Regions from separate parts of the Pseudarthrobacter sp. NPDC058329 genome, predicted to be linked through region 3. Evidence: riboswitches for the same ligand, from Rfam matches in the RefSeq annotation. Region 3 holds a riboswitch; each other region holds the start of a gene.

Region 1 (5,669 bases), on a different contig from region 3:
CTAACGTTGGCGGCGGAATTGGGATGCCAATCCTCGCAAGCATCCTGACGGCGTGGCTGACGCTCCTCAGCCGGACCTGGCGGCCCATCGTCCTGGTGGGCGGAGCGGCCCTCGTTTCCACCACAGCCACCACCTTGGGCAAGCGCCTGGTGGGCAGAACCCGTCCGGACCACTCCGAAGCCGTGCCGCCCTTCGAAACGTCGCCGTCCTTTCCGAGCGGCCACACTCTGAACACAACAGTGGTCATCGGAGTCCTGGTGTACATCATGTGCCTCCAGTTCCAGATGCTCTGGGCCAGGATCACTGCCATCACCGCCGGGGCCATCTTCATCATTGCCATGGGCTTGAGCCGGGTATTCCTGGGGCACCACTGGATGACGGACGTGATGGCCGGGTGGTTCCTGGGGCTGGCCTGGGTGTGCATGGTGATCCTTGCCCACCGGCTGTTCCACCTGATGCGGAAGCGCGAGCATGCCGGGCCGGCGCCCACCTTCGAGCATCCGGTCCTCCGCGAGGACCACAGCGGGGACCCCCTGCCGGGCAGCGCGGGCACGTCCGAACGGAGCGACGGCGGCTCATCGAGGGGGAACGACGGCGGCACCGCACAAAGTCACGACGGCGGCACTGGGCGGGGGAGTGACGGCGGCTCGTCGCGGACAACTGCGGGAGGCTGACGGCAGAGGGGCATCTGCGGCCGGGTGATAGTTTTGACCCATGCGCACTCTCGTTGTGGACCACCCGCTGGTCGCCCATAAACTCACGGTCCTGCGGGACAAGAACACCCCGTCCCCGGTCTTCCGGCAGCTGACGGAGGAGCTGGTAACACTGCTCGCCTATGAGGCCACGCGCGAGGTCCGCACCCAGCCAGTCACCATCGAAACACCGGTCAGCACCACGGTTGGCACAGCGTTTACCAAGCCCACCCCCCTGGTGGTCCCCATCCTGCGCGCCGGCCTCGGCATGCTCGAGGGAATGACCAAACTCGTTCCCACTGCAGAGGTCGGCTTTCTGGGCATGGCCCGGGACGAGGAAACCCTGGACATCATCACCTACGCCGAGCGACTCCCGGAGAACCTTACGGACCGCCAGATCTTTGTCCTGGACCCCATGCTCGCAACCGGCGGAACCTTGCGCGAAGCCATCAAGTTCCTCTTCAAGCGCGGTGCTTCGGACGTCACCTGCATCTGCCTGCTGGCCGCTCCGGAAGGCCTGGCCAAGCTCGAGGAAGAACTCGCAGACGCCAATGTGACCATCGTCCTTGCCTCCATCGACGAAAAGCTCAACGAAAAGTCCTACATTGTCCCCGGACTGGGGGATGCGGGCGACCGCCTTTACGGCATCGCCGGGTAGTCCTCAAGCCTTTTGGATTCCGCGTCCCGCCGCTAGCCTGTGCGGATGGACTGGAAACTCGAACTTGTGTATGTCCCTGTGTCGGACGTGGACCGCGCCAAAGACTTCTACGTTAACAAGGTGGGGTTCAACGCCGACTTTGATGAGCGGCCAACGGACTCCATCCGCTTTGTCCAGCTGACACCTCCCGGATCGGCCTGCTCGATCTGCATAGGGGACGGGCTTACGGATGCGCCTCCCGGTACGGGCTCCAACCTCCAGTTGGTGGTCAGTGACATCAATGCCGCCCATCAACACCTCAAGAACAACGGAGTGGACGTCAGCGACGTGGACGTGCAGGACTGGGGCCACTTCGTGTACTTTGCCGATCCCGATGGCAACAGGTGGGCAGTCCAGTACATCCCGGGCCGTGACGCCTGAGCAGGCTCCCCGACACCCGGTCAGCGGCGGCTGACATCCCCGTGCACCGGGCACTGACGTAGCCAGGCCCGGTGCAGACGCCAGGCGGCCCGCCCCCCAATAAGGTGCGGGCCGCGAGGGCAGGCGTTTTGTGGTACCTGCGTGCTTAGTACCAGTTGTTCGACAGGTGGAAGTTCAGGGCACCGCACGGGGACTGGTAACGCTCCTGAATGTAGTTCAGGCCCCAGTTAATCTGGGTGCGGTAGTTGGTGCGGTAGTCCGCACCGGCGCTGGCCATCTTCTCGGCCGGCAGGGATTGAACGATGCCGTAGGCGCCGCTGCTCGGGTTGGTGGCCGTGGTGGTCCAGTCCGACTCCTTGGTCCACAGGGTCTTCAGGCACTGCATCTGGTCAGGAGCCCAGCCGTAGTTTCCCAGCTGGCTGGCGGCATAAGCCTGGGCGCCGGCGGGATCATTGACCGCGACGACGGGGGCAGGCTCAGGTGCGGGAGCCGGAGCCGGAGCTGGAGCGGGAGCAGGTGCCGGAGCGGGCTCGGGAGCCGGTGCCGGGGCAAGCTCGGGAGCAGGCGCCGGTGCGGGCTCGGCGGCCTGGGGCACCACATTGATGTCCGGCACGGCCGGGGCGGCGGACTCGGGAGCGGGATTCGCCGTGATCTCGCTCTTCTCGATGCTGAGGTTGGACTCCGCCTGGGCGGCCTGCGTCTCGGTGGCTGCTACGCGGATGCTGGTTTCGGTTGCCTGTCCCGCAGCGCCCACTCCAATGAGCAGTGCGCAGGATGCGGCCACCACGGCGGCGCGCTTGCCCAAAGAAGGAATCCTGCTGCCGGTTTCCGGCCCGGCCTGCGGCGCGGACTCGTTTTTTGGGCGTGGTTTTACCGGGAATTTGAACATGTTGAATCGCCTCTCACACCTGCGGAGTTAGCTGTCGGGTTCGGATGAGGGCATCCGGCCACACGGAAAGATCACGTGCTGGCTTAACCCCAAGGGCAATTAGTGCCCGGGACGGTGGGTCCCCCGCCTCTGCCTTGACTCAAGCGGAATCCGGGAAGTGGCAGAGCTTGGCGTCATCCGGATATGCGGCCCGAACGCCGGACCGCACCCAATCAACGGTACAGGGATGCGGCGCTTAAGTCACATTTTGGTAACAGAGATCACGACGGCGGCGCGTCGCCTTGCTCGCAAGTGTCACGGTAGAGGCAGCTGAAGTGCGAACTCTGTGCGCCCCGGTTGTGATGTCACCGTTACCCTTCCGCCGTGGGCTTCGACAATGGACTCCACGATGGACAGTCCAAGACCGCTCGTCCCTTCGGCAGCTGAAGCCCCGGCCTGGTCTCCCGTGCCTTTTCGAGCCGCGTCTGCACGGGCGAACCGCGAAAACACGTGGTCCACGAACTCCGGAGGGATCCCGCCGCCGTCGTCCGTTACCGTGACCAGCGCAGCGCCGTCTGCCGTCCGGCCCACTCCGGTAACAACAGTGGTGCCGGCAGGCGTGTGTTTCCGCGCGTTGGACAACAGGTTCATCAGCACCTGGCGCAGTTGGGAGGGGTCGCCGTTGACCACAATGGGTTCATCCGGAAGCTGCAGGCGCCAGTTATGGCCCGGGGCCATCACCTTTTCATCACTGACGCCTTCAATCACCAGCTGCGTAAGGTCCACCTCGCTGAGCTTCAGCGGCTGGCCCTCATCCAGCCGCGCCAGCAGGAGCAGGTCTTCCACCAACGCGGTCATCCGCTCCGACTGGCTCTGCACGCGGGCCAGCGACTTTTTGCCGTCGGGGGTGAAATCCTCCGTCATCCTCATGAGTTCGGTGTAGCCCCGGATGGCGGTCAGGGGAGTGCGCAGCTCGTGGGAGGCGTCAGCCACAAACTGGCGTACTTTTGTTTCGCTCTTCTGCCGCGCCTGCAGCGCGTTTGCCACGTTGTCCAGCATGAGGTTGAGTGCGTGACCCACACTGCCCACTTCCGTCCCCGGATTGGAGTTCGACGGCGGGACACGCACCGCGAGCGCCACCTCGCCGGCGTCGAGCGGCAACCGGGAAACCCGGGTGGCAACCTCGGACAGCTGTTCGAGCGGCTTCATGGTGCGGCGGATGAGGACGGTGCCCACCAGTCCGATCAGCAACAGGCCGCCGAGGGACACGAACACAAAGGTCCACACCAGGGACGCGAGCGTGCTTTCCTTCACGGCGAGGGGAAGCCCTGTCACCAGGACATCGCCGAAGTCGGTTTTCACCGCGATCAGCCGGTAACCGCCATTGGACAGGGTGCGGTCCACGGGCTGCGCGTCCTCCGCGAGCGCCAGCAGGGCTTGCTTGTCCTCGGTGGAAAGTGCAGACCGGGTGGTGTTCGAGGTGAGATACCCGCCGCCGGTGACTTGCCCGTTCACTATCCGGGCGTTCATGGTTCCCACGCTTTGGCCCCGGGCGTCCAGCGGGTCCCTCCCGTTGAAGCCCCCGCCGGGAGGGCGGCCCGGATCGTTGGAGCGGTTCGCCGCCTGGCTCAACTGCTCGTCCAGCTGACGGGTGAGGAACGCGTCCATGGAGGCATAGCTGGCAACGCCCACGGCACCACAAATGGCGATCAGCAGGGCCATGGCCAGGAGGATGAGGCGCGTGCGCAGGTGCCAGGTGCCGGGCTTAAGCCAGCTCCTGCGGTGGGGCCGGGCCGTCCGAGGTGACGCCATGGTGTGCCTACTCCGCAGGCTTGATGACGTACCCGGCGCCGCGCACGGTGTGGATCATGGGCGGGTGCACGGCGTCCACCTTCTTGCGCAGGTAGGAGATGTAGAGCTCCACAATGTTGGCCTGGCCGCCGAAGTCGTAGTTCCACACACGGTCCAGGATCTGCGCCTTGCTGATGACGCGCCTGGGGTTCTCCATAAGGTAGCGGAGCAGTTCAAACTGGGTGGCCGTGAGCTGCAGCTCGTCGCCCGCCCGGGTGACCTCGCGCGTATCCACGTTGAGCACCAGGTCGCCCACCACCAGTTCTGCCGTGTCCATGGCGGCGACGCCGGCGCGCTGGACCAGGCGGTGCAGCCGAAGCAGGACTTCCTCCATGCTGAAGGGCTTGGTGACATAGTCGTCGCCGCCGGCCGCCAGGCCCACGATCCTGTCCTGGATCGCGTCCTTGGCTGTCAGGAACAGCGCGGGCACCTCGGGCGCGAAGGCGCGGATCCTGCCCAGCAGTTCGACGCCGTCGAACCCCGGCAGCATCACGTCGAGCACCAGGACGTCCGGGCGGAAGTCCTTGGCCAGCTTTACTGCCTCGGGGCCGTCGGCGGCCACCGCCACGGACCAGCCGGCCATGCGCAGGCCCATGCTCATGAGCTCGGACAGGCTTGGCTCGTCGTCGACCACCAGGGCGCGGATGGGGGATCCGTCCGGGTGGGAGAGCTGGGGGAGGTTGTTGGTCATGGAGTGCGAAGTGGCCATGGGACAACTCTCCGATCGATCGGTTAGCCGCGGCTATGGGGTTCCTGTGCCTCAGCTGTGAATCCCAGCCTAGCGAGCTGGGTGCTGATGGGGGGTGGCGGCTGCCTCGGTGCGAGTTGTGTCTACGCGAGCCCGCACAGCTTGCCTCCCGGATGCAATCGCCCTGGCCGCGGCGGAAGAGGGATTTTTTCTGTCCGGCTCCGGGTGCCGCTGGACAGAGCGAGGACGATTTCGGCATTTCCGGGACATCTGAAGAAAAAGTTCCAGAGATTCGTGATCTGCGAATTAAATTCTGGCAAGGTCAGGACAAGGCCCTGAAAATTAGATAATGATCAGTAATCTGACCATTGTCCAGAATCGTGACTTGCGGCACATTAAGCGCTTTTGTCTCAATATGCGGACCAAAGCGCCCATTGTTACTTGCAAGTTAGCATTGTTACGCTGCACACTTCCATTGTGAACAAGAACTCA
Region 2 (5,669 bases), on a different contig from region 3:
CTGGCCATCCGGGTCGGTCCGCCAGCGCGCCAGGACAACATGTGCGCGCTGCCGGTCGCGCCCGCGGAGCCGGTCCAGGAACGGCGCAACGACGTCGGCCAGCAGGGGCCCGGTCAGCTCCGGCGTCCCGGCAGACCGCAGGAAACCCTCGATCCGCGTCAGGTCCGAGTGGCGCAGGAGTGCCTCTTTGGACTGCAGCAGGACCACGGCGGCGAGCCGACGTTCATACACTGCCCTGGAACCGGGCCGGGGCATGCCCCACAGGGAGGACGCCAGCTGCACCACGCCGTCGTGGTCCAGGTCCTTGTACTTCCGCAGGGCGTCGCGGATGGTTCCCCGGACAGCCCCGACCGAGGAACCGTAGGAGGCGAGCTGTCCTCCCAGCCTGCCTTCGACGTCGTCCGCCCGGTACCAGGCGCCTTCGTTCCGGAGCGTCCGGTCAACAAATTCCGCGGCAGCCGCCACCTTCTCCCTGCCGCTGCTCATCGACGGCCTGCCGAGGCGTGCCGGATGCAGAACGGCGTCCACGGGCGTGCCTCCAGCCGGCCTTCGGCGATGGCTTCCCCGCAGACGGCGCAAATCCCGTAGGTTCCGTCCGCGATTTTAGCCAGGGCCGCGTCCACCTGGTCAAGCCCGGCACTGCTCTGCTTCAGCAGGGCCGACGCCTGGGACAGTTCGAAGGCGATGGTGGCGCCCTCGGGGTCATGTTCGTCATCCACGTTCGAGTCCTGGCGCGCCGAGTTTGCGGAGGCTATATCCGCGCGGAGGGCCGGAAGGAGGGCCAGCTTCCGCTCCCGCTCCTCCTCCAGGAGGAGCCGGAACCGTTCGTAGTCAGGCATGGCAAAAGCCTAGCGCGGGGTCAGTACCAGCCCTGCCTGTCGTGGGGGCGAGTCAGATCCCGGGCCCTAAACGTGCTGGCCGAACCACGCGAGCGTGTCGTTCCACGCGGCCGTGGCCTGGGCTTCGTTGTAGCGGTCGCCGGTGTCGTTGTGGAAGGCGTGGTCCACGCCGGGGTAGACAGTGAGCTGGTGGACAACCTCAGTGGCTGCGAGCGCGTCCTTGAGTGCGGGCATGGCACCGGTGATGCGTTGATCGAGTTCCGCGTAGACACCGAAGACTGCGGCCTTGATGCCGGGCACCTTGCCCAGGTCAGGGGCGGGACCATAGAAGGCCGCCGTGGCCTTCAACCCCTCAAGCTCGGTTGCCGCCTGCCAGGTGATGCCGCCGCCGAAGCAGTAGCCGGTCATGGCAATCCGTTCGCCGTCCACAAAGTCCTGGACGCGGAGATACTCCAGCGCCGCCGTGAAGTCGGCAACGTGGCGCTGGGCTCCGGCCTGGGTGAGGGCGCCGGGAACAGCGTCGCGGTCCATGCCCGCCGTCCCGCCTTCCCTGCTCAGCAGGTCAAGCGCAAGGGCAACGTAGCCCGCCTTCGCAAAGCGCCTCGCTACATCTTCGATATGTGGGGTCAATCCGCGGTTCTCATGGCAGATCAACACGGCAGGGCTGCGCCCCTCCCGCTCCGGCCTGGCCTGGTAGGCACTGACGGAGGTTCCTCCGGACATGAACTGTACGGTCGCCGTCGTCATTCCTGCCGCCCCCTCCGGAACGGAGAGCGGGCTCTTCGCCCCGGGGACGGAACCTGCCCCGGCCGTGCTGGAGGCGGACGGTGTCGAAGGTACCGGTGTAGGCATGGGGTCGGTGCTCCGGGGCACCTCGCTGGGAGTGCAGCCCACCAGCAGCATCGCCCCCGCGGCTGCCGCCATGCTGCCAGTGATAAACGCCACTCGCCGGGTGAAGGTGCGCTGGCTTAGAGCCCCGGCACGGTAGTCGTCAAAGAACTCTTCGATCAGGTACTTCTCGTACTTGCCAAGCTGGGTCACGTGGCCTCCTTCAGGTCCGGATATCCTCCTACCCGTCGAGTCCCCAAGCAAGGTAAAGGCGACACTTTCGGCCGAGCTTTATTACTTTGTGATAAAAAACACGGCACGCATCCGCGGCGCGCCTATCTCGCGAGGTCAAGTCTTCATGGCATGGGGAATCCACTCGATTGATAAATCCGAGAGAAGCAACTCGTATGTTATCCAAATGTGACAATCCGGTGAAGATCAGGATATGGTCTTCAGGTGTCCCTCCCAGACGGGACATTCCCCTCAGTATGCCGAGCCCTGCCACTGACCCGGGAACCAACGCTTTCCAGCTGGCAGGGACGGGGGAACCAAGTTTCCGCGGCCTCACATGAGGCCTTGGGGTTAAGTCGTTAGCGCCGCCGAACATTTCGGACTCGCTCCCGGCCGGGTATCTCCAACCCGAACCCGACAGCTCACCCCGCAGGCATGGGAGAGGCGATCAACCGTGTCAAAAAATTCCATTACCGCCCGTCACCGCGCGACTCCGGCCCGCTCAATCGCGCTCCAGGGCTTGGCTGTATCAGCCAAGTCGCTTGGCCGCCCGGCGCTCGCCGTTGCAGCAGCATCAGGCATTGCCTTCGGTGTCGGCGCCCCGGCCCACGCAGGCGTAACCGGCCCGGACACCACCGAGACCACTAACACCCAGGCATATGCGGCACCGGCTGCTGCTGTGGCTGCCCCCGCAGCGGCTGCGGGCCACGTGCACACCGTTGTTTCCGGCGACACTTTGGGAGCCATCGCGGCGGCCAACGGAGTAGCCCTGAACGATGTCCTGTCCGCCAATGGGCTGTCGATCGACACGATCATCTTCCCCGGCGACCAGATCCAGATCGCCGGCGCCGGCGCTGTTGCAGCCGCTCCTGCCGCTGCTGCGGCTCCCGTCAAGGCTGCTGCCCCGGCCAACACCGGAATGAACCTGTCCTACGCCTCCACGTCGCCGGCACCTGCTCCGGCTCCCGCCCCGGCAGCTCCCGCAGCCGCCGGCACCGGCACCGGTGCAGCCATCCTGGCGAACGCTTACGGCCAGGTGGGCGTCCAGCAGGACTGCACCGCCATGGTGGAGAAGGCTCTCCGCTCCGTTGGCAAGACCGTCGGTGACCTTGCCCCGGGACAGTTCTACCAGTACGGCACCACTGTGGGCACCCCGGCTCCCGGTGACCTGGTGATCACCGCCGGTCACGTCGGCGTCTTCGCCGGCAACGGCCAGGTTGTCAGCGGTGGCGTGGACGGCTTCAAGACCGAAGTCCACTCCATCTCCTGGCTCAGCGGCGCTTCCTTCGTCCGCGTAGCGTAGCTCCACCACGCCCAACAGGGGCGGCAGACGGGATCTTTCCCGGCTGCCGCCCCTGTTTTGCGTGCTCAGGAGCTGACCTGCTTAGGTGCCGCAGAAGGTCTGGTAGCTGCCAAAGTCCTCCGACGCCCCTTCGGTGTAGCGTTCCAGTCCCGGCCGCTCATCAAACGGGGCACGGACCACTTCGAGGAGCCGGGTGAACGGATCAAGGTCTCCCTCCGTTGCTGCGGCGAGTGCTTCCTCCACCAGGTGGTTGCGCGGAATGTATGCGGGATTGACCCTGTCCATCAGGTCGGCGTCCGGTTTCAGGTCATGCCACCGTTCAACCCACGCGTCGAAGCCGGCCAGGTCAAGGACCATCCCGCGTGCAGGACGGTTGTTCCCCCTGGCCGCGTGCGAAAGATTCCGGAAGAACAACGTGTAGTCCACTGGTCCGTCCTTCAACAGGGCCACCAGACTGTCCACCAGTTCCGAGGCCTCCTCGGCCTCGGTGGTCCCGGCAGGGGCTTCCGTCAAGCCGAGTTTGGTTTTCATCCCTGCGAACCAGGCGTCACTGTACTGGCGGCGGAACATGCCAAGTGCTTCCACGGCGGGGGCCACGGCCTGTTCCTGGTCCTCATTGAAGAGCGGCAGCATGGCCTCGGCCAAGCGGGCGAGGTTCCACTCCGCGATGACCGGCTGGTTGGCGTAGGCGTACCGGCCGCCGACGTCGATGGAGCTGAAGACTGCGGCCGGGTTAAAGGCGTCCATAAAGGCGCAGGGCCCGTAGTCGATGGTTTCTCCGGAGATGGTCATATTGTCCGTGTTCATCACGCCGTGGATGAATCCCACCAGCATCCAACGGGCCACCAGTTCTGCCTGCGTGGCCACCACCCGTCCGAAGAGCGCCAGGTAGGGGTTATCGGCCTGGGCGGCTTCGGGGTAGTGCCGGCTGATAGCGTGGTCCGCCAGGCGGCGCAGCAGGTCCATGTTTTCCGTGGCCCGAGCGTACTGGAAACTGCCCACGCGCAGGTGGCTGCTTGCCACCCTTGTCAGTACTGCTCCCGGAAGCATCGTGTCCCGGCGCACCGGGCGGCCGGTGGCCACCACCGCGAGGGATCGCGTGGAGGGGATGCCGAGTGCGTGCATCGCCTCGCTCACGAGGTACTCCCGCAGCATGGGTCCGACGACGGCGCGGCCGTCCCCGGCGCGGGCAAAGGGTGTGCGGCCCGAGCCTTTCAGGTGGATGTCCCGCAACCGGCCGTCCGTTCCCGTCACTTCGCCCAGAAGGAGCGCACGGCCGTCCCCGAGCAGGGGCGAGTAGCCGCCAAACTGGTGGCCGGCGTAGGCCTGGGCCACCGGCGTCGAGCCCTCCGGAACGTGGTTGCCCAGGAGGAGCCGGACGCCCTCCGTGGACCGAAGGTATTCCGCATCAAGCCCCAGCTCCCCGGCCAGCTCTTCGTTAAGGACCAGCAGTTTCGGCTGGGGCGCCTCCTCCGCCTGCCAGGGAACAGCCAGCTCCGACAATTCCCGGGCAAACCGCCCATCCAAGGTGACCGTTGATTCAGCAGCAGCTGTCATTTCCTGAGACTCTCCTCGTGGTTCGCTCTCCGGTTGATCACCCAGGTGACAAACCAGAGCACAACGCCGATGGCCATCAGCCCGCCGGCAATTTGGTACTGAATGACATTACGGCCTACCCACGGGCCGGCAAGGAAGGCGCACAGCAGGGCGGCCACCAGCGGCAGCTGCCCCGGCGAGGTGAAGAACACCTTGCGGTTGGAGTCCCGCTTGCGGCGCAGCACCAGGCAGGCAATATTGACCACCGTGAAGACGCACAGGAGCAGGAAGGCAGTGGTCCCGGAAAGGTTGGCCACGATGTTGCTTTCCGGGTCGCTGGTCACGTACAGGATGAGTCCCAGTGCCAGGACGGTGGAGAAAACGATGCCGGCCCACGGCGTGCGGCGGACAGGCAGGACTTTCCCGAGGGCGCGCGGGAGAACGTGCTGGCGCGCCATCCCGTAAATGAGGCGGCTCGCCATCAGCATGTTGATCAGTGCTGTGTTGGCTACGGCGAAGACGGCAAGGAACGGAAAGATCCTGTCGATCGGGAAGTCGGGTGAGCCTTTGTGCACCACTTCGAGAAGGGCAGCGCCTTCGGCTTCCCGAATGCTTTCCAGCTCTGTCGGTGACAGCACGCTGACCACCGAGATTGCGACCAGCATGTACAGGAGAACGGCTATGCCCAGGCCGGTCAGCATGGTGCGGGGGAAGATCTTTTCGGGATTCCTGGTTTCCTCCACCATGTTCACGGAGTCTTCGAAGCCCACCATGGCGAAGAACGCGATGGACGTCGCTGCCGTGACCGCAAGGAACATGCCCTTGTCCTGGTAGTCGTTGAAGACAAAGATTTCACCGGGGTTCCCCGTGCCCTGTGACATTACAAAGAAGCCGACGCCGATCACGATGCACAGCGCAATCATCTCCACCAG
Region 3 (5,669 bases):
CCCAGGGGACGCCGCCGCGCGGCGGTCCCTGCTTCGACACCGCGCGTTGTCGAAGTCATCACCTCGGAACGCCCCCGCGATCCGCACCGTGATGCGCGCCGGCGTCGTGGTCCCTTCCGCCAGATCACAGAGTTTGCTGCTGCCAGCGGGATCGGCCAGAAGGCCGGCGTCGCCTTGGCCGCCACCGGACTGGTGCTCACCGTGACCGTACCGGCGACCAGTCCCGTGATGGCCACCGACGCCTCAGGATCCTCTCCTGTTGCAGCGTCCTCTGTTGCCCCGCAGCCCCAGGTTTCCGCGGAAGCGGAAGCCCAGATCGACTTCAGCCGTTCTGCTGTGGTCACGCAGGCGGACCCGGACGGGAAGCTGAAGCAGCTGCTCAGCGCCCAGTCCGCAGGCGCCATCACCCGCGCCGCTTCCGCCGGAAGCCTCGGTGCCCCGCTCGCTGCAATGAGCACTGCCTCGCCGTTCGGCTACCGCGTCAGCCCGATCACGGGTGGCTCCGGTGACTTCCACCGCGGACAGGACTACGTTGCCCAATGCGGCACCTCGGTTCTGGCTGCGGCTACCGGAACCGTTACTTTCGTTGGCTGGCACCAGTACGGTGGCGGCAACCGGGTGGTGGTGGACCACGGCAATGGCCTGGAAACCACGTACAACCACCTCTCGTCCTTCAGCGTGAAGGAGGGGCAAACGGTATCCCGCGGGGATGTTGTGGCCCTCAGCGGCACCACAGGAGCCTCCACGGGCTGCCATCTGCACTTCGAGGTCCAGGTCAACGGCGAAGTCGTTGACCCGACCGGCTGGCTCTGAGTCAAGTGACGGTGAGCTATCAAATGATGTTGACCTGCCGTGACCTGAATGTGACATTCGTTCGAAACTGCTGTACCGTCTAACTCGCGTCAACTTTTCCGAAGTTGACGCTCTTGTGCGGATTGCCTAACTCTGCCACCGCTCAAGGTCCGTTCGCATTTCATCGTCTGGCAGGGGCGGGGGAACCAATTTTGGCCTTCGAGTCTGAAGGCCTTGGGGTTAAGTCGCAAAAGCTTCCCAGAAGCCGCGCGGCCGGGTGACTCCCATCCGAATCCGACAGCTCACCTCGTAGGCATTGGGAGAGGCTACCTTCGTGTCTTCACGCCATAATTCTGCGCGCCACCGTGCGCAAACGGTTCGTACCAACCCCCTGGACACCATGTCCAAGGCTGTTAGTGCCAATGCCGGGACGGTAGGTCGCCAGGCTGCAGTTATCGCAGCTGCATCCGGCCTCATCCTGACCATGGGCCTGCCGGCCAACGCCGCGGATACCACCGCTGGTGTCTCCGCTTCCACCGAGTCCGGATCGCAGCCGGCCCTCGCCGTAACTGCGGCGCCCACGGCTACCGTTTCCTTCGAGCGCCCGGTGGTCAAGACCACCGCAGCGCCGAAGATCGAAACGGTGCGGACGCTGTCCACCACCTCCGGTAACCGGGCTGCCACCACCGGCAACACGGCAGCCACCACCGCTGCAGCTCCGGCATCCGCTGAAGAGAAGCTCGCCGAAACCGTCGCCTCGGCTTCCACCTCCGGAATTGCTGCCATCGCGTACACCGGCATCGGCCGCCCGTACGTCTGGGGCGGCACCACCCCCAACGGCTGGGACTGCTCCGGCTTCACCCAGTGGGTTTACGCCCAGGCCGGCATCAGCATCCCCCGCGTGAACGCGTGGACCGCAATGAAGCCCACGTCCACGCCGCAGCCCGGTGACCTGGTCATGCAGAACGGTGGCGCACACGTTGGCATCTACGTCGGCAACGGCATGATGATCAGCGCTTTGAACCCCTCCCAGGGAACGCTGCTGCACTCGGTAGCTGCTACCGGCACCTCCTCGTTCTACACCATGAACTAGTTCTTCGACCTCACGGTCCAAGGGCTTTTTCTTTGCCCAAACACGCTTTTCGCTAAATCACCACATCCCCGTTCGGGGCGTGCCGGCGTACCCCCAAGATGCCGGCGCGTCCAGTCCCCTTCGGCTGCCTACCGGCGGTGTGAAGGACAACGAAAGAGAGAACTGATGACTACTCGTGCAACCGCACGGCACCGCGCCGAGGTCACCAAGACCAACTCGCTGGCCATCATTGCCAAGGCTGTCGGCGACAACGCCGGCGGCGTAGGACGCCAGGCAGCTGTTATCGCAGCCGCTTCCGGCCTGGTCCTGACCAGCGGCCTCGCCGCCAATGCTGCTGACGCCAACGTTCAGCGGGACTCCGCTCCGGCTTCCACCCTGGAAGTTGAGTCAACGGTTGAAGCTCCGATCTCCGCTGCTTCCACCATCGCCATCTCCTTCGAGAAGCCTGCTGTGACCACCACGCCGGCTCCCGTTGTGGAAGCCCCGGAGCCCGAGGTTGAGGTTCAGGAAGCCGCTCCGGCGCCTGCTCCCGCCGCAAAGACGGCGGCTGTAGCCAAGGTGACCGCCACGGCTCCGGCTGCCGCCGCCCCCGCTGCTCCCGCCTCGGCAAGCGGCAAGGGTGCAGCCATCCTGTCCGCCGCCTACGCCCAGCTCGGCGTCACGCAGGACTGCACCATGCTGGTGACCAACTCCCTGGCTGCCGTGGGCATCAACTTCCACGACTGGCCGGCAGGCTACCTCGGCCTGGGCCGCACCGTGAGCGCTGCCGAGGCTCAGCCGGGCGACCTCATCTACTACGCCAACGGCGGTTCCGGCATGGCCCACATCGCTGTCTACGCCGGCAACGGCCAGGCAGTCCACGGTGGCTACAACGGCAACCAGACCGTTGTGTTCAGCGCCAACGTAGGTTCCGGCCCGGTATTCATCCGCGTCAACTGACACCTCGCAGCCGCGCTTGCGCGGTTGAGCAGTACCGAACACAGGACCCCCGCCGCCGCGGCAGGGGTCCTGTCTGTTTAACCCCGCGCAGCTGCGGGCGGTCCACCCCGGCAATTGCCGGATACAGCAAGCCGGGACCCGCAATTAGCTGATAATGCACTTCTTTGTTTACTCTTGTGGTGTCGATCCATAGCCCGGACCATGCCGAGGGCAGCCGGCCCTCGTGCCCCTGACGGGTGCGGCCGTGAAGAGGTACGTGCATGCGCACTCTCGTTCTGAATGCTGGATATGAACCGCTGGCGGTTATTACTTTCCGCCGGGCGCTGGTGCTTGTGCTCACGGGCAAGGCAAGCGTTGTGGCTGAAGGGGAGGACCCCGTAGTGGGCCCCCAGGAGATTCTGGGCCGCCCGTCCGTGATCCTCCTGAACCGCTACATCCGCCCCAGATACAACCAGTCCACTGCCGTCAGCCGGCGCGGTGTGCTCAGACGCGACGGGCACAAATGTGCCTACTGCGGAAAAGCTGCGCACACCATCGACCATGTCCACCCAAAGTCACGCGGAGGAGCCGAATCCTGGGAAAACCTGGTGGCTGCCTGCCTGAGGTGCAACAACGTCAAAGGTGACCACACCCCGGCGGAAATGGGCTGGAAACTGCGGTTTGTCCCTGAGCCTCCGCATGGGACCATCTGGCAGATCAAGGAACTTGAAAAGCCGACGCCGGCCTGGGATCCGTTCCTGCTGCCCGAGCGCGCTGCCTGATTCAACGTTGGGCGCGGCCACCCCCGGACTAGGCTGGGGGAGTGGAGCAATACCGGTTGGACTTTGACGCCCTGATCCTGGCCGGCGGCCGGTCATCCCGGCTGGGCGGGGTACCCAAGCAAGGGCTGGTCTTCCAAGGTGCCACCCTGCTGGAGAAATCCCTGGCCGCGGCCGCCGGGGCGTCCCGTGCGGTAGTGGTTGGTCCGGATCCCGGTCTGCTCCCCGAGGGAGTGCTCTCCTGCCGCGAGCAGCCGGTGTTTGCCGGACCCGCTGCCGCTGTGGCCGCTGGCCTGGAGGCGCTGGCGAATGCCGGCAGCGGAAGCGCCTTTACCCTGGTGCTGGCTTGCGACATGCCCCGGATCTCGTCAGCGGTGCAGGTGCTGAGGAAAGCCCTTGAATCAAGGGAGTTTCGGGCCGACGGACTCATGGCGTGCGGCGAAGACGGCAGGTCCCAGCAGCTCGCCGGGTTTTACCGCACAGACGTGTTAACAAGGGCGGTCAAGGAACTGGCGTCGCGTGATGCCTTAATCAGCGGTTCCATGCGTGCGCTCCTTGCTAGTCTTGACCTGCAGCTTGTCACCGTCCCCACCGGTTCCACCGACGATGTGGATACCTGGGATGATGCCGCCGCACTAGGAGTTGACGCCGGCAGCCGGGACCCGTTCCCGGACCGGCGCGGCAGCAGTTGAATTGGGAGGCAGTACGTGAAAAGCCAGGATGAAACGCTGGAGGAATGGTGCAGGTCCCTGCTTCAGGCCTATGAGCTGGAAGACGTACAGGTGGACGTCAATGCCATCCTCGCCCTCGCTGGTGTAGCAGCCCACTCCGTTGTGCGGCCGGCGGCGCCGCTGACCACCTTTATTGCCGGCTACGCCGCTGGCCTGGCCTCGGCCGCCGGAAGCAGCACAGATGCCGCGTCCATGGAAGGGGCCCTGGCCGTGGCGCGTTCCCTGGCCACCGACTACGATGCTGAAGCCGCCGGGACTCCCGGCGAATGACTGCGGAACCCGGGGAAGAACGGAGTTCAACGGACCCGCCGGAGGCACCGCGGCACCTGGCCCACACCTGGGACGAAGCACGGCTGGCCGCGTTCGAAGCAGCCACGCCCATTCCATCCGGACCGGTTCCCCTGCATTTGGCCCTTGGCCGCAGGCTGGACCAGGACATTGCGGCCCTGCAGGACATGCCCCACTACGCGTCCTCGGCCATGGACGGCTGGGCGGTTAACGGGACCGGCCCGTGGATCCTGGTGGAACCCGGTACACGGCTGGCGCCCCACCAGGCCAGCCTCATTGTCACCGGCGGGCTGATCCCGCCCGGCGGCAGAGCGGTGCTGCGCAGCGAGAGCGCCCTGCTGGGCACCGACGACGACGGCCTGCCTGTCCTCATGACCGGCGGAAGCGCCCGGCCCGGCGAGCCGCGCAACGGCCAGCACATCCGGAAAGCCGGGGAGGAAGCCCTGGCCGGGGACGTACTGGTCAAGGCAGGAGTGGTGCTCAACCCTGCCCATCTCGCGCTGGCCGCGCTTGCCGGTTATGACGAACTGCAGGTCCAGGGAAAACCCCTGGTCCGGTTGCTGCTCACCGGCTCCGAAGTCGTCGACCACGGAGTGCCGGTCCCCGGCCAGGTGCGGGACACTTTCGGGCCACAGCTGCCGGCTGTGGTGGACCTGCTGGGAGGCATCGCGGGGGAACAGCAGAGGATCGGGGACTCCTACGACGAATGGCTGGCCGCCCTCGAGGACGTTGTACCCGAGGTGCCCGGCGCTCCGGACCTGCCGGCCGACGTCGTTATCACCACGGGCGGGACGGGCCTCTCAGGCACGGATCACCTCCGCCAGGCGGTGGCGGAACTGGGCGGCAGGCTTGTCATCGACGGTATCGCCATGCGGCCAGGACACCCTGCTGTCCTGGCGGAACTGCCGGACGGCCGATTTGTGCTCGGCCTTCCGGGAAACCCGCTCGCCGCGATGATGGCGCTGGTCACTGTAGGTGCGCCCCTGCTCGCTGCGCTGGGCCACGGCAACCTGCCGCCGGTGCACGAAGTACCCTGCGGAAGCATCATCGAACCCGATCCTGGGCGCA

What was found. A riboswitch is a leader RNA that binds a small molecule or an ion and turns the genes downstream of it on or off. The one in region 3 is predicted to bind cyclic di-AMP.
Region 1: linked by a shared signal. The riboswitch ahead of ACFVYC_RS20320 (hypothetical protein) and the one ahead of ACFVYC_RS14205 (C40 family peptidase) in region 3 are both predicted to bind cyclic di-AMP.
Region 2: linked by a shared signal. The riboswitch ahead of ACFVYC_RS03750 (LysM peptidoglycan-binding domain-containing protein) and the one ahead of ACFVYC_RS14205 (C40 family peptidase) in region 3 are both predicted to bind cyclic di-AMP.

The regions. Positions count from the first base shown of each region.
Region 1 is NZ_JBHVZR010000022.1:4,223-9,891, forward strand. It holds gene ACFVYC_RS20305 (phosphatase PAP2 family protein) at 1-674, shown strand, start outside; gene upp (uracil phosphoribosyltransferase) at 715-1,350, shown strand; gene ACFVYC_RS20315 (glyoxalase superfamily protein) at 1,396-1,770, shown strand; gene ACFVYC_RS20320 (hypothetical protein) at 1,916-2,659, opposite strand; cyclic di-AMP (ydaO/yuaA leader) riboswitch at 2,665-2,815, opposite strand; gene ACFVYC_RS20325 (ATP-binding protein) at 2,954-4,450, opposite strand; gene ACFVYC_RS20330 (response regulator transcription factor) at 4,458-5,198, opposite strand.
Region 2 is NZ_JBHVZR010000001.1:783,002-788,670, reverse strand. It holds gene ACFVYC_RS03765 (DNA alkylation repair protein) at 1-486, opposite strand, end outside; gene ACFVYC_RS03760 (TraR/DksA family transcriptional regulator) at 483-839, opposite strand; gene ACFVYC_RS03755 (dienelactone hydrolase family protein) at 906-1,880, opposite strand; cyclic di-AMP (ydaO/yuaA leader) riboswitch at 2,147-2,349, shown strand; gene ACFVYC_RS03750 (LysM peptidoglycan-binding domain-containing protein) at 2,353-3,201, shown strand; gene ACFVYC_RS03745 (YdiU family protein) at 3,283-4,758, opposite strand; gene ACFVYC_RS03740 (APC family permease) at 4,755-5,669, opposite strand, start outside.
Region 3 is NZ_JBHVZR010000010.1:111,469-117,137, reverse strand. It holds gene ACFVYC_RS14210 (M23 family metallopeptidase) at 1-813, shown strand, start outside; cyclic di-AMP (ydaO/yuaA leader) riboswitch at 927-1,122, shown strand; gene ACFVYC_RS14205 (C40 family peptidase) at 1,193-1,885, shown strand; gene ACFVYC_RS14200 (NlpC/P60 family protein) at 2,051-2,824, shown strand; gene ACFVYC_RS14195 (HNH endonuclease) at 3,085-3,585, shown strand; gene ACFVYC_RS14190 (molybdenum cofactor guanylyltransferase) at 3,627-4,274, shown strand; gene ACFVYC_RS14185 (DUF6457 domain-containing protein) at 4,290-4,583, shown strand; gene ACFVYC_RS14180 (molybdopterin molybdotransferase MoeA) at 4,580-5,669, shown strand, end outside.